Regions from separate parts of the Nitratireductor sp. OM-1 genome, predicted to be linked through region 1. Evidence: riboswitches for the same ligand, from Rfam matches in the RefSeq annotation. Region 1 holds a riboswitch; each other region holds the start of a gene.
The links. Region 1 has a riboswitch for thiamine pyrophosphate ahead of thiB (thiamine ABC transporter substrate binding subunit). Riboswitches for the same ligand answer to the same signal wherever they lie in the genome.

Region 1 (4,541 bases):
CGTCAGCCAGCTCATCGAGCTTCTTCGGCAGGGTCTCCAGTGCGAATTTCTGCTTGTAGGAGAGCTTCTTCGAAGCTGCCCTCGGCGCACCTGCATTGCCGGCTGACCTGGCCTTCTGCTGCTCTGCCGTGCGCGCCTTGCGCCGCTCCAGCTCCTCGCCCTTGCGCTGCGCCATCATGTCGGCATAGCCGCCGGCATATTCGATCCAGCGGCCATCGCCGGCCGGCGCAATGGTGCTCGTGACCGTGCGGTCGAGGAAGTCGCGGTCATGGCTGACGAGCAGCACGGTGCCGGGGAAGCCCTCGACAAGCTCCTGCAGGAGATCGAGCGTTTCCATGTCGAGATCGTTAGTCGGCTCATCGAGTACGAGAAGATTGGCCGGGCGGGCCAGAAGGCGGGCGAGCACAAGCCGCGCGCGCTCGCCACCGGAGAGCTCGCGGATGGGCGTGCGCGCCTGCTCGGGCTTGAACAGGAAGTCCTTCATGTAGGAGACGACATGCCGCTCCTGCCCGTTGACCACGACACTGTCGCCACGGCCATCGGTGAGGAAATGAGACAGAGTCTCCAGCGGGTCCAGAGCGCGCTTCTGGTCCAGAATGGCGATTTCCAGATTTGCGCCGAGCCGCAGCGAGCCTTCGTCTGGCTCGAGCTTGCCGGTCAGAAGATTGATCAGCGTCGTCTTGCCGGCTCCATTGGGGCCGACAAGGCCAACACGGTCGCCGCGCAGGATGCGCGTGGAGAAATCCTTCACCACCTGAAGCCCGTCATAGGACTTGGCGAGGCCCTTTGCCTCGATGACCAGCTTGCCGGATTCGGCGGCGTCGCTGGCCGTCATGGTGGCCACGCCTTCCGCACCGCGATGGCTGCGATGCTTTTCGCGCAGCGCATGCAGCTCGCCCAGACGGCGCACATTACGCTTGCGGCGCGCGGTGACGCCATAGCGCAGCCAGTGTTCCTCGCGCTCGATCTTGCGGGCAAGCTTGTGCTGATCGCGCTCTTCCTCCTCCAGCACCTGATCGCGCCAGTCCTCGAAATGGGCAAAGCCCTTGTCGAGCCTGCGCGTGACGCCACGGTCGAGCCAGACGGTTGCGCGGCTCACGCGTTCGAGAAAACGACGGTCATGCGAGATGGTGACAAGGGCTGAAGACGTGCGCTGCAGCTCTTCTTCCAGCCATTCGATGGTGGCGAGGTCGAGATGGTTGGTCGGCTCGTCCAGCAACAGCAGATCAGGCTCGGGCGCAAGCACCCGGGCGAGCGCTGCACGGCGCGCCTCGCCGCCCGACAGCGTTGCCGGGTCTTCATCGCCGGACAGGCCCAGCCGGTCGATGACCAGCGCCACACGGTTGATGTCGTCCGCCGGGCCGAGACCGGCCTCCACATAGGCGCGCACGGTCGAAAAACCCTGCCAGTCGGGTGACTGGGGCAGATAGCGCACGGTCGCCGTCGGCTGGCGGAACACCTCGCCATCCTGCGGCTCCACGAGGCCGGCGGCGATCTTCAGAAGCGTCGACTTGCCGGAGCCGTTGCGCCCGACCAGCGCCAGCCGCTCGCCGGGGCCGACCATCAGCGATGCGCCATCGAGCAGCGGCGTGCCGCCGAAGGTCAGGCGAATGCCATCAAGCTTTAAAAGAGGCGGCGCCATGGATCAGTGTTCTCCGTCGTTGGAAAGATGGGCGACCAGCAGCGCCCTGCCCTCTTTGAGGGTAACCGCGAGTTCGCCATCGACCACATTGGAAAGGGTCAGCGACGAACCGAAAGGAACCTCGACCGCATCGAGCGGCCATTTGGCCCCTTCCACGGTGAGGCCGGAAAGGGCCGAAAAGCCGAGGATCGAAAACAGCGTTTTCTGCGGATAGTCGAAGCGATGGCGCATGCCGGGCAGCAGCGGCACGCCTTCCTGCACGCCGCTTGTCAGCCGCGTCTTAATGCCCTGTTCTGAAAGCTGAAGCGCCTGCGCGAGATGCAGGAACATGTGATCGGGCCGCGCGCCGCCGAAAGCACCCACGAGAACGAGGCTCGTCGCGCCCGCTTCCAGCGCTGCAGCGATGGCGAGTTCCCCGTCCGTCTTGTCCTTGTCGGCGGGAAAGGCGCGGCGCGGCACCCGGGCATAGGCCTCGGCCATGCCGTACGGCTCGGAATCGAAATCGCCGACCCACAGCTCCGGCATAACGCCCAGAAGCGCTGCGTGACGCATGCCTGAATCAGCCGCGATGATGCGGCTGTCGGCGATTTCGGCATCGAGTGCCGGCGTGCGTGTGAGATCTCCGCCCAGGAGAAGGGTAAACAGGCTCATGGTCGAGGCCCATATCATGCCGGCGGGCAAGCGCCAACGGCGTTCGCGCCATTCCGCCTCTTGCGCCGGCCCCTGCCGCGCCCTATTTTCCCGGTCGCTCTAACGGGGTGCCGGCGGATTGCCGGCTGAGAGGCCCAGTGGTTGAAACGGATGCAGCTTTGCCTTGATCAAGGGAAAGCCGCATCAGTGGAACCCGGCCAACCCGCTGAACCTGATCCGGTTTGCACCGGCGGAGGGATTAGACGCTATTCGCACAGCGCCTCATTCCCCAACCAAACGAGAGGAGGCGCAGATGCGCGCGACCACCCTGCTTTCCACCATGGCGCTTGGCACGCTGGCCATGGCCGGCCATGCGGCGGCCGAAGACAAGCTCACCGTCTACACCTATGAGAGCTTCACCTCCGACTGGGGCCCCGGCCCGGCGGTGGAGAAGGCGTTCGAGGCGGAATGCGGCTGCGACGTGGATTTCGTTTCCGTGGCCGATGGCGTGGCGCTTCTGAACCGCGTGAAGCTCGAAGGCAAATCGACCAAGGCCGACATCGTGCTCGGTCTCGACAACAACCTCGTGCACGAGGCCCGCGAGACCGGCCTGTTTGCGCCCCATGGCGTCGAAATGGGCAGGGTGAACGTGCCGGGCGGGTTCGAGGACGACACGTTCGTTCCGTTCGACTACGGCTATTTCGCCTTTGTCTATGACACCGAGGCCATCGAGACCCCGCCGGCAAGCCTGAAGGAGCTGGTGGAGAGCGACAGTAATCTGAAGATCGCCATTCAGGACCCGCGCACCTCCACGCCGGGCCTCGGACTGCTGCTCTGGATGAAGGCCGTCTACGGCGACGACGCAGCGGACGCCTGGGGCAAACTGCAGGACAAGGTGCTGACGGTGACGCCGGGCTGGAGCGAGGCCTATGGCCTGTTCACCAGCGGCGAAGCGCCGATGGTGCTGTCCTACACCACCTCGCCCGCCTATCACCAGATTGCCGAAGATTCCGAGCGCTACAAGGCGGCGGGCTTTGAAGAAGGGCATTATCTTCAGGTGGAAGTGGCAGCACAGACCGTGAAGGGTGCGGAAAACCCGCTGGCGCAGAAATTCCTCGCCTTCATGACCGGCCCCGGCTTCCAGGACGCGATTCCCGAAACCAACTGGATGTTCCCGGCCGGCGAGACATCGGAGCCGCTCAACCCGGTGTTCGACACTCTGGTGAAGCCGGGCGAGACGCTCGAATTCTCATCGAAAGAGGTGGCGGAAAACCGCAAGGCCTGGGTCGATGAGTGGCTTTCGGTGATGAGCCGCTGACCGTTTCGCGCGCGCCCGACATGGAAAGACGCCCCCTCATGGACAGGCGTATCGCAGCGGGACGGCTTGCGCTGGCCGCTGTCGGCCTGCTGATCGGCGGAGCCTTTGCGGGCCTTGCCGTGGAGGCCCTGCAACAGGGTACGGGCGCGTTTGCAGCTTTCGACGCCTATCTGCTGCGGATCGCCCGCTTCACGCTCTGGCAGGCGCTGTTATCGACGCTTTTATCAGTCGTGCCGGCGATCCTTCTGGCGCGCGCGCTGGCGCGCCATCCCGCATTTGTGGGGCGCGCCTTCATCCTGCGCCTGTTTGCCGTGCCGCTTGCGCTTCCCGCCATTGTGGCGGCGCTCGGCATTCTGGCGCTTCTGGGAAGAGCGGGGATTTTCGCGCCTTTCCTGTCCGTGCTCTTCAATGAGCACTGGCCCGGTATTTACGGGCTTTCGGGCATTCTGGTCGCCCATGTCTTCTTCAATCTGCCGCTTGCCACGCGCCTGTTCCTGAACGCGCTGGAAAGCGTGCCCGCCGACCAGTGGCGTCTTGCGGCCCAGCTCGGCATGGGCGCGCGCGCCTCGTTCCGGTTTCTCGAATGGCCGGCCATGCGCGCGGCCCTTCCCGGCATTGCCGGTCTCGTCTTCATGCTGTGCGTGACCTCGTTCACCATCGTCCTGCTGCTTGGCGGCGGACCCCGCGCGACAACGCTGGAAGTGGCGATCTATCAGGCGCTGCGGTTCGACTTCGACCCGGCCCGCGCGCTGGTGCTGACGCTGGTGCAGCTGGCGCTGGCCGGCGGCGTTGTTCTGGCGTTAAGCCGGCTCGGCGCGTCGCTCAGCGGCGATGCCAACCTGCCCGTCGCGCCGCGCCGCATTGTCTGGCACACGCCATTGGAGACGGTTCTCAACACCGTCATCATCGTCGCGGGGCTGCTCTTCGTCGCCGGACCGATGGCTGCGACCG
Region 2 (4,541 bases), on a different replicon from region 1:
CCGTCATCGCCCGGCGCGGGTCGAGATGCGCTTCATCACGGAAGAAAAGCCCACGCCGAAACCGCCCGGCAAGGTCCGGCTCCAGTGCCGCCACGCCGTCGCCATCCAGCCAATCATGGCCGCCCGTGCGGGTGGCGAAGCGGTTGAGTTCCGCCGCATCGCGCGCAGGCGCGACCACCAGCGTTCCATTGTGCAACACATGGCCGGGCAGCGCCCCGTCCCACCAGTCCGCCGCAAGGCGTCCCAGTGTCAGAACCGGCTCCTCCGCGCTCTCGCGCTCGCACCAGGGCGCAAGCATCCCGCCGGCAAGCCATGAGGCGCTGCCCGCCGGTCCGGCGCGAACGTCGCAGACAGTCACCTGCGCGCCCGCCCGGACAAGCTCATGGGCCAGCGTGAGGCCGGCAATGCCGGCCCCGCGAATGAGGACATGCATGGGTCAGTCCCCGTTCTCCGCCGCCACCTGGTCGAGCGGCATGTAGAGATCGCCGCCCTCGCGGAACTTCTCCGCCATCTTCGCCATCCCCTCCTTCTGCGCCTCGGCGCGGATGTCGTGGGAAATGCGCATGGAGCAGAATTTCGGGCCGCACATGGAGCAGAAATGCGCCACCTTGTGCGCCTCCTTCGGCAGGGTCTGATCATGGAAATTACGCGCCGTTTCCGGGTCCAGCGAGAGGTTGAACTGATCCTCCCAGCGGAACTCGAAGCGCGCCCGCGAAAGCGCATCATCGCGGATCTTCGCCGCCGGATGCCCCTTGGCGAGGTCCGCCGCATGCGCTGCGATCTTGTAGGTGATGACGCCTGTCTTCACGTCATCGCGGTCAGGCAGGCCCAGATGCTCTTTCGGCGTGACGTAGCAGAGCATGGCCGTGCCATACCAGCCGATCATCGCCGCGCCGATGCCGCTCGTGATGTGGTCATAGCCCGGCGCAATGTCCGTGGTGAGCGGCCCAAGCGTATAGAACGGAGCCTCGCCGCAGACCTCGAGCTGCTTGTCCATGTTTTCCTTGATCTTGTGCATGGGCACATGACCGGGGCCTTCGATGATGACCTGGCAGTCCTTCTCCCAGGCGATCTTCGTCAGTTCGCCCAGCGTTTCCAGCTCGGCAAACTGGGCTGCGTCATTGGCGTCGGCGATGGAGCCGGGCCGCAGGCCGTCGCCCAGCGAGAACGACACGTCATAGGCGCGGCAGATGTCGCAGATTTCCGCAAAGTTCTCGTAGAGAAAGCTCTCCTTGTGGTGGTGCAGGCACCACTTGGCCATGATCGAGCCGCCGCGCGAAACGATGCCCGTGACACGGTCGACCGTCAGCGGAATGTAGTGCAGGCGCACACCCGCATGGATGGTGAAATAGTCGACGCCCTGTTCGGCCTGTTCGATCAGCGTGTCGCGGAACACCTCCCAGTTCAGATCTTCGGCAATGCCGTTCACCTTTTCCAGCGCCTGATAGATCGGCACGGTACCGATCGGCACGGGCGAATTGCGGATGATCCATTCGCGGATGTTGTGAATGTTGCGGCCGGTCGACAGGTCCATCACCGTATCGCCACCCCAGCGCGTCGCCCACACCATCTTTTCCACTTCCTCTGCCATGGAGGAGGTGACGGCGGAATTGCCGATATTGGCGTTGATCTTCACGAGGAAGTTGCGGCCGATGATCATCGGCTCGGCTTCCGGGTGGTTGATGTTGGAGGGGATCACAGCCCGGCCGCGCGCCACCTCGTCACGCACGAATTCCGGCGTCACGAAATCGGGGATCGATGCGCCAAAGCTCTCGCCGTCGCGGGCAAGCGCGGCCTTGGCCTGCGCGCGTCCGAGATTTTCACGGATGGCGATGAATTCCATCTCCGGCGTGATGATGCCGGCGCGCGCATAGGCGAGCTGCGTGACGGCCTTGCCGTCCTTCGCTTTCAGCGGCTGATGGCGAATGGGAAATTCCGGCGTCAGCCGGTCGCCGGTGGCAAAACCATTGTCTTCCGGTTTGACGTGGCGTCCCTCATAGGCTTCCACGTCGCCGCGCGCCTTTACCCAGGCTTCGCGGATGCGCGGCAGGCCCCTGTCGATCTCGATCAGCATGTCGGGATCAGAGTATGGGCCGGAGGAATCGTAGACGGTCACCGGCGGTTCGCCGGCGCTTGGATGCACGGCGATTTCGCGCATGGGCACGCGAATCTCGGGGTGAAGCGTTCCGGGTTTGTAGACCTTGCGCGACGCCGGCAACGGGCCGGTGGTTACGGTCGGGGCAAATGCGTCCATGGGTTCAGAGCCTCCTCTGCTCGTTCAGCAATGGAGACCCAGTTCGTGCCGAGAGGAGGAAGAGCTGTGACGTTCCTGTACGGAAACGGTTTTCGGCCGCGATAAGCCTGTGACCCGCCAAGCATGCACCATCCCTACGCCAGTATGAACTGGATCAGGTTCATCGGGTCACTGCGCTGCATGGAAAACCATGCCAGCAGAATCTCAGCCCCTTGGCGGGACCCCCCAGGTGAGGCTTTAGGGTGGGCGAAGGCGGTGCTGCTTGTCAAGCAGGCTGACGCGGTTGTGCAGAACTCTGCGTCAGGGGAGGGCCGGCCGCGATGAGCGGCCGGGCCGGAAAGCTTAGGTCAGGCCGGTTCGGTGACCTTCCGGGCGACCTTGCCCAGGAAATCGAGGCAAAGGTCCAGCTGCTCGATGGCAACGAACTCATCCGGCTTATGCGCCTGGCGGATCGAGCCGGGGCCGACAATCACCGAAGGGATGCCGCCGATGGTCTCGAACACACCGCCTTCCGAACCGTAGGACACCTTGCCGGACCATTCCGGCATGATGTCGCGGAAGAAGGCGAAGCCGTCGGTCGACGTGCTGTCGCCCATCGCCGGATAGGCGAAAATTTCTTCCCATTCGATGCCGGTTTCGGCGCATTTCGCCTGCATTTTCGGCAAAATTTCTTCGTTTGCGCGCTTTTTCAGAGATTCCAGTTCGGCCCGCGCATCATGGGTCGGCAGGCTGCGGATCTCGAAGGTGAAGCTGCACAGATCCGGCGTCACATTGGTCGCGACACCGCCGGAAATCATGGTCGCCAGCATGGTCGAATGCGGCACCGTGAAGTCGCGGTCGAAGGGGCCTTCCTCGCCGATCTGCTCGCCGCGTTCGGCGATCATCGAAACGATGCGCGCCGCATAGTCGATGGCGTTGACGTGATCAGGCGCGAAGGAGGAGTGGCCGGACGTGCCATGCACATGGCAGCGCATGGCGATCTTGCCCTTCTGGCCGGTCACCAGCGTCATGTCGGTCGGCTCGCCGATGATCGCCAGCATGGGCGGCACGTCGAGCGCGGCCAGCCATTCGGCGATGGCCGGCGCACCGAGGCAGCCCACTTCCTCGTCATGCGAGAAGCAGAGCCAGACCGGCCTTTCCAGCTTCGCGGCTGCAAGCTGCGGCACCATCGCCATGACACAGGCGGCAAAGCCCTTCATGTCGCAGCTTCCGCGGCCATAGAGCTTTCCGTCGCGCTCGGTCAGGTCGAACGGACCGGAAGTCCAGCCCTTTTCCAGCGCCGGCACCACATCGGTGTGGCCGGACAGCACGACGCCGGGAACGTCGGCAGGGCCGATGCGGGCGATCAAGTTTGCCTTCTCGCCCGTCTCGTCCAGCAAAATGACCGGCTCGATGCCGTATTCCCGCAGGAACGCCGCCATGTGGTCGATGAGCGGCCGGTTCGTGTAGCGGCTCGTCGTATCGAAGGCGACCAGATCCTTCAGGTGGCTCTTGGCATTCTCAAGCAGTGACATGGTGGACTTTTCGGCCTCAGGCATTCTGTGCAGCACGGTTCTCTCGGTATTTTTGCCACTCCCGGCGGATCGTCAGGCCGACGAAGAACACGATCAGACCTGCGAAAATCCAGGAAATGGCGGACTGGAAGAAGACGGACGGGTCACCGCGCGAAATGGCCAGCGCGCGGCGCAGATTGTCCTCGAACATCGGCCCCAGAATGAAGGCGATCAGGAACGGCGCCGGGGGGATGTTCAAAAGCAGCATGATGAAGCCGACCACGCCCATGATGAGCAGGACGGTGACGTCGAACATGTTGCTGGAAATCGAATAGATGCCATAGACGCACAGCATCAGGACCACAGGCGTCAGAAGCACCTGCGGGATCGACGCGATGTGCGAGAAGAAGCGCACCGTCAGCTTGCCCGCACCGAACAGCAGGACCGAGGAGAACATCATGCCGATGAACAGCATGTAGACCTCGTTCAGATTGTTCTGGAACAGAAGCGGGCCGGGCGTGAGGCCCTGGATCATGAACGCGCCGAGCATGACGCCGGTGATCACGTCGCCGGGAACGCCGAGCGCCAGAAGCGGGATCATGGTCGCGCCGCAGCAGCCATTGTTGGCCGATTCAGAAGCCGCGATGCCCTCCAGCTCGCCCTTGCCGAAATTCTCGCTGTTGGGGGAGGAGCGACGCGCCTCACCATAGGAAAAGAAGGCGGCGGCCGACGGCCCGATGCCCGGAATGGCGCCCAGAATCACACCGATGAAGCTGCCGCGGATGATGGATTTC
Region 3 (4,541 bases), on a different replicon from region 1:
GCGCGCTGGCTGTAGAAGCCGATGGAGCTGAGAATGCCGAATTCGGCAACGCCCGTGGCAACCAGCGTGCCGGAGGACGTGTCGGTGTAGGGCAGGATTTCGACATCAAGGCCGGCATCCTTGAACCAGCCCTTCGCCTGGGCGACGTAGAGCCCCACATGGTTGGTGTTGGGCGTCCAGTCCAGCGCGACGCTCAGGCGTTCCTGCGCCGTTGCCGGCAGCGCCATCGCGCCGAGCATCAGGGCTGCGGCTATCAGGCTCTTCATGGTCTTTCTCCTGTCTGACTGAGCAAGGTGTTCAAAAGGTCTTCTTCCAGCGCGCGGGCTTCGTCCGGCAGGGGCGCGCCAAGGCGCGGGCGCGGGGCGCGGACGACGACTTCGGAAATCACGCGGGCGGGACGGCGCGACAGCACATAGATGCGGTCTGAAAGGGCCACTGCTTCGCGCACGTCATGGGTCACGAGCAGCGTGGTCCAGCGTGCAGCGCGCCAGCGGTCTTCCAGCCAGCGCTGCATCTGCGCGCGGGTGAGCGCGTCGAGTGCGCCGAAGGGTTCATCGAGAAGCTGGATCGGGCGGGCCTGAATGACCGTGCGCAGAAGGGCTGCGCGCTGACGCATGCCGCCCGAGAGTTCCGCCGGATAGCGCTGTTCAAAGCCTTCCAGCCCGAATTCGGCGAACAGCGGCAGCGCGCGGGCGCGCGCCTCGGCGCGGGGCACACCCTGCACTTCCAGCCCCAGAATGACGTTGTCGATGATGCGTCGCCAGGGCATCAGCGCGTCGCGCTGCGGCATGAAGGCGAAGGTCTGGCCATCGCGCTTCAGCGGCGCGCCATCGCGCAGGATCTCGCCGCGATCCGGCGCAAGCGCGCCGGTGAGCAGGCGAAACAGGGTGGATTTTCCCGCTCCCGAAGGGCCGAGAATGGAGACGAACTCCCCCTGCCCCACATGCAGCGACACATCGTCGAGCACGGCGGTTTCGCCAAGCCTCACGCCAACATTGCGCATTTCCAGGGCGCTCATCGTGTCTGCCCCGCTTCACGCCAGCGCAGCAGCGCGCGTTGCAGAAGCGCCGAGACGCCGAAGAGCACCAGCGTCAGCGTGGAGCTGACCACGACCGCTGCCAGCATGAGATCCGGGCGAAAGCTGTTCTTGGCGTTGAGAATGACAATGCCGAGCCCGGCGCGCGCGCCGACATATTCGGAGAAGATCGCGGCGACCACGGCATAGGTGATCGAAATCCGCAGGCCGGCGAAGAAATAGGGCATGGCCGAGGGAAAGCGCGCCGCCCGGAACACTTTCCACCGCGACGCGCCCATGGAGCGCATCAGCGTTTCGATTTCGGGATCGGTGGATTCGTAGCCATCGACCAGCGCCACCAGCATGGGAAAGAAGGTGACGAGCGCCACGAGCAGGATTTTCGGTGTGAGACCGAAACCGAACCACAGGACGGCCAGCGGCGCGATGGCCACCAGCGGCAGGGTCTGGCTGACGACAAAGATCGGGAACAGCGCCCGCCGCAGCTTCGGCAGGAAATCGAGCGCCACCGAGAGGGCAAAGGCGATGCTGACGGAGAAGGCAAAGCCGGTCAGCGTCGCGCTCAGCGTTGGCAGCGTGTTCTCCCACAGGAGGGCGCGGTTGACGCCCATCTGTTCGATGACGCGCGAGGGCGCAGGCAGAACCAGCGGCGAAATGCCCGACAGCCGCACATAGATTTCCCAAAGGAGGATCGCACCGGCAACGCTTGCCAGGGCAGGCAAGCCGCGCACCAGCCGTCCGCCCGCAGGACGGGGCCGACCCTGAGACATGGGGTCAGGCCGTGGAGGGGCTGTTGGCGGAAACGGTGAGATCGACCGTCACATGGCCTTCGGGCGGACCGAACCGGCAGAAGGCCTGTTCGAGCGTTGCGAAAACCGGGCCTGCATCGCCGGTGAGACGGCTGCAGAAATTCTTGGAGCGGTCAAAGACGCCGCTCGACTTCAGGAAGTCGATGCAGCCCATGATCTCCGCCATGTGATCGCCGGCGCCCATCACGTAAAGCGAGAACTGCGCGCGTGCGATTTCCGACGTGGTCTTGGCATTGGCCACTGCTGCAAGCGCCGCCTTCTGACGTTCGGCGAGCGGCTCTGACGGATTGGCGAGTGCAGAGGTGCTGCAGATCGGATCGTCGGGCTCGCCGGGGCAGCCGCGCGATAGCGTGGCGCGCAGCACCACATGATGGCGGGTGGATGCGGCGGCGACGTAGAAATCGCGCAGCGCCGGAAACAGCACTTCGGGCGGGCCGACGACGAGCGTGGAGATATCGTCGGTCTCGATCCGCAACCGGTCCCGGTAAGGATCGAACGCGGAGAGCGACGACATGATGACGTCGACGAAATTGTCGGTCATCGGATAAAGGGAAAGCTGCGCACCTGCGAACATGATTGTCCTCCTTGCTCCGCTGGCATTACCCAGATCAGCTTCTAGGGCCCGAGGATTTGCACCCTCATCTCAGCCGCGGCGATACGCGGCACCCCTGTGGATGCGCGGAACGAACCAAATCCCGAGACGGAAAGCAAGTTGATTGTGCAGGAACTGTTTTGTCGGAGAACAAATGTACAGCTTTCCCACAGGCGTGGTGCGCCGGTGGGCTGAACGCCCCCGTCAGGCGGGGCAGGTAACCGTCACATCGGCCAGACGGAGCGCTTCGGACAGGTCTTCCGGCGGCATACTGTCGACGATCAGCGAATCGACTTCGGCAAAGGAGCAGACGCGCACCAGCCCCTTCCGGCCGAACTTGGAAGCATCGGTCACGACAACCCGGCGGCGACCACGCGCCAGAACCGCATTGCCGAACTGCGCCTCCTCCAGATCGTAATCCATGATGCCGGTCACCGCGTTCACCGCGCCGGCGGAAATGATGGCGTGATCGACGCTGAAACGGCTGACGAACTCGATGGCGGAAAAGCCGAGCGCGGAGCCACTGTCGCTGCGCAGCTCTCCGCCGGCCATGTAGACCTTGTTGCCATTGACGGTCGCCAGCGTGCGGGCGATGTCGGATGAGTTGGTAACGACGGTCAACTGCCGGTGGTCCAGCAGCGCGCGCGCCAGAAGGCTGGTAGTGGTGCCCGTGTCGAGCATCACCGACTCGCCATCGCGGATCGTCGAGGCGGCCAGTGCGGCGATGGTCTCCTTGGCCTGCCGGTTCTCCCGCATGCGCCGCTCGAACGGCGCTTCGCTGACCACGGACGGCAAGGCGATGGCGCCATGCATGCGCACGATGGCGCCGCGCCCGGCGAGCGCCTTCACATCGCGGCGGACGGTTTCCACCGACACCTCCAGATGCTGCGCCAGATCATTGACGCCCATTGTGCCCTGCTCTGTCAGAAGATCCAGAATCCGACCATGGCGGGGGGAATAGTTCATCTGCGTTGCCCTTACCGGTTGTGCCCGTTTATGCCCTATCATGACTGATTTGAAATTCAAGAATATGCAAATCGGTCAAACTTCAACATTTTTCTGTTGACTTCACACAGATGCCCATCAATTCTTCCTCAAAATCGACAGCCAAAGGCTGCGGGAGGAGACATGACGGCAGCACGGGAAATCACCGCCCCGGGCTCTGATCGGATTGCGGCACTGCCCCTATGGCAGGGGGCAATCACGATAGAGCCGCTTGTCGGCGGCATCAGCAATGAAAGCTGGCTCGTTACCGACGATGCCGGCGGCCATGTGGTCCGTTTCGGCAAGGACTATCCCTTTCATCACGTTATCCGCGACCGCGAATTGATGACCGCGCGCGCCGCCGAGTTAGCGTCCTTAGCACCATCCGTCGAGCATGCGGCGCCCGGCGTGATGGTTTGCAGACATCTCAATGCGAAAACATACGGCGAAGCCGATGTGCGCGCCAACATTGAACGCGTCGCCAGGATCGTTCGCGCCTTTCATCAGGACATGCCGCACCATGTTTCAGGGCCGGGCTTCATGTTCTGGCCGTTTCACGTCATCCGCGACTATGCGCGCACCCTGAAGGAAGGCGGGAGCCGGATGACGGAGCAGCTGCCGGCCTATCTCGCGCTGGCCGATGAGCTGGAAGCCGTACAGACGCCGCTTCCAATCGTGTTCGGTCACAACGACCTCCTGCCGGCCAACCTTCTGGATGACGGCAAGCGGCTGTGGCTGATCGATTTCGAATATGCCGGCTTCTCGACGGCGATGTTCGATCTGGCGGGTCTCTCCTCCAACGCCAGCTTTTCGGACGAAGAGTCCGAAGCGCTGCTCGGCTATTATTTCGACCGCACGCCCGATTGGGACCTGCGGCGCTCGCTGGCCTCCATGCAGTGCGCTTCGCTGTTGCGCGAGGCGATGTGGAGCATGACCTCCGAGCTTTATCTCGACGCGCCGGGCACCGACTACGTTGCCTACACGCATGAAAACCTCTCGCGGCTTGAGGCCGCGCTGGACACTTTCTACACCCAATACGGACGCGCATCACGATGACCCAGACCCTGCCTTCGCATGCCCAGATCGTCGTCATCGGAGGCGGCATCATCGGCTGCTCGACAGC

Region 2: another riboswitch for thiamine pyrophosphate. It lies ahead of thiC (phosphomethylpyrimidine synthase ThiC); the one in region 1 lies ahead of thiB (thiamine ABC transporter substrate binding subunit).
Region 3: another riboswitch for thiamine pyrophosphate. It lies ahead of DEJ54_RS22035 (YkoF family thiamine/hydroxymethylpyrimidine-binding protein); the one in region 1 lies ahead of thiB (thiamine ABC transporter substrate binding subunit).

Annotation. Positions count from the first base shown of each region.
Region 1 covers NZ_CP029208.1:677,484-682,024, forward strand. Annotated here, with positions in the region: gene DEJ54_RS03160 (ABC-F family ATP-binding cassette domain-containing protein) at 1-1,642, opposite strand, end outside; gene DEJ54_RS03165 (thiamine diphosphokinase) at 1,646-2,293, opposite strand; TPP riboswitch at 2,387-2,548, shown strand; gene thiB (thiamine ABC transporter substrate binding subunit) at 2,586-3,590, shown strand; gene thiP (thiamine/thiamine pyrophosphate ABC transporter permease) at 3,629-4,541, shown strand, end outside.
Region 2 covers NZ_CP029209.1:792,569-797,109, forward strand. Annotated here, with positions in the region: gene thiO (glycine oxidase ThiO) at 1-433, opposite strand, end outside; gene thiC (phosphomethylpyrimidine synthase ThiC) at 437-2,254, opposite strand; TPP riboswitch at 2,368-2,492, opposite strand; gene argE (acetylornithine deacetylase) at 2,602-3,768, opposite strand; gene DEJ54_RS22815 (tripartite tricarboxylate transporter permease) at 3,785-4,541, opposite strand, start outside.
Region 3 covers NZ_CP029209.1:633,047-637,587, reverse strand. Annotated here, with positions in the region: gene DEJ54_RS22050 (ABC transporter substrate-binding protein) at 1-266, opposite strand, end outside; gene DEJ54_RS22045 (ABC transporter ATP-binding protein) at 263-1,018, opposite strand; gene DEJ54_RS22040 (ABC transporter permease) at 1,015-1,803, opposite strand; gene DEJ54_RS22035 (YkoF family thiamine/hydroxymethylpyrimidine-binding protein) at 1,808-2,416, opposite strand; TPP riboswitch at 2,410-2,522, opposite strand; gene DEJ54_RS22030 (DeoR/GlpR family DNA-binding transcription regulator) at 2,639-3,400, opposite strand; gene DEJ54_RS22025 (phosphotransferase family protein) at 3,563-4,474, shown strand; gene DEJ54_RS22020 (FAD-dependent oxidoreductase) at 4,471-4,541, shown strand, end outside.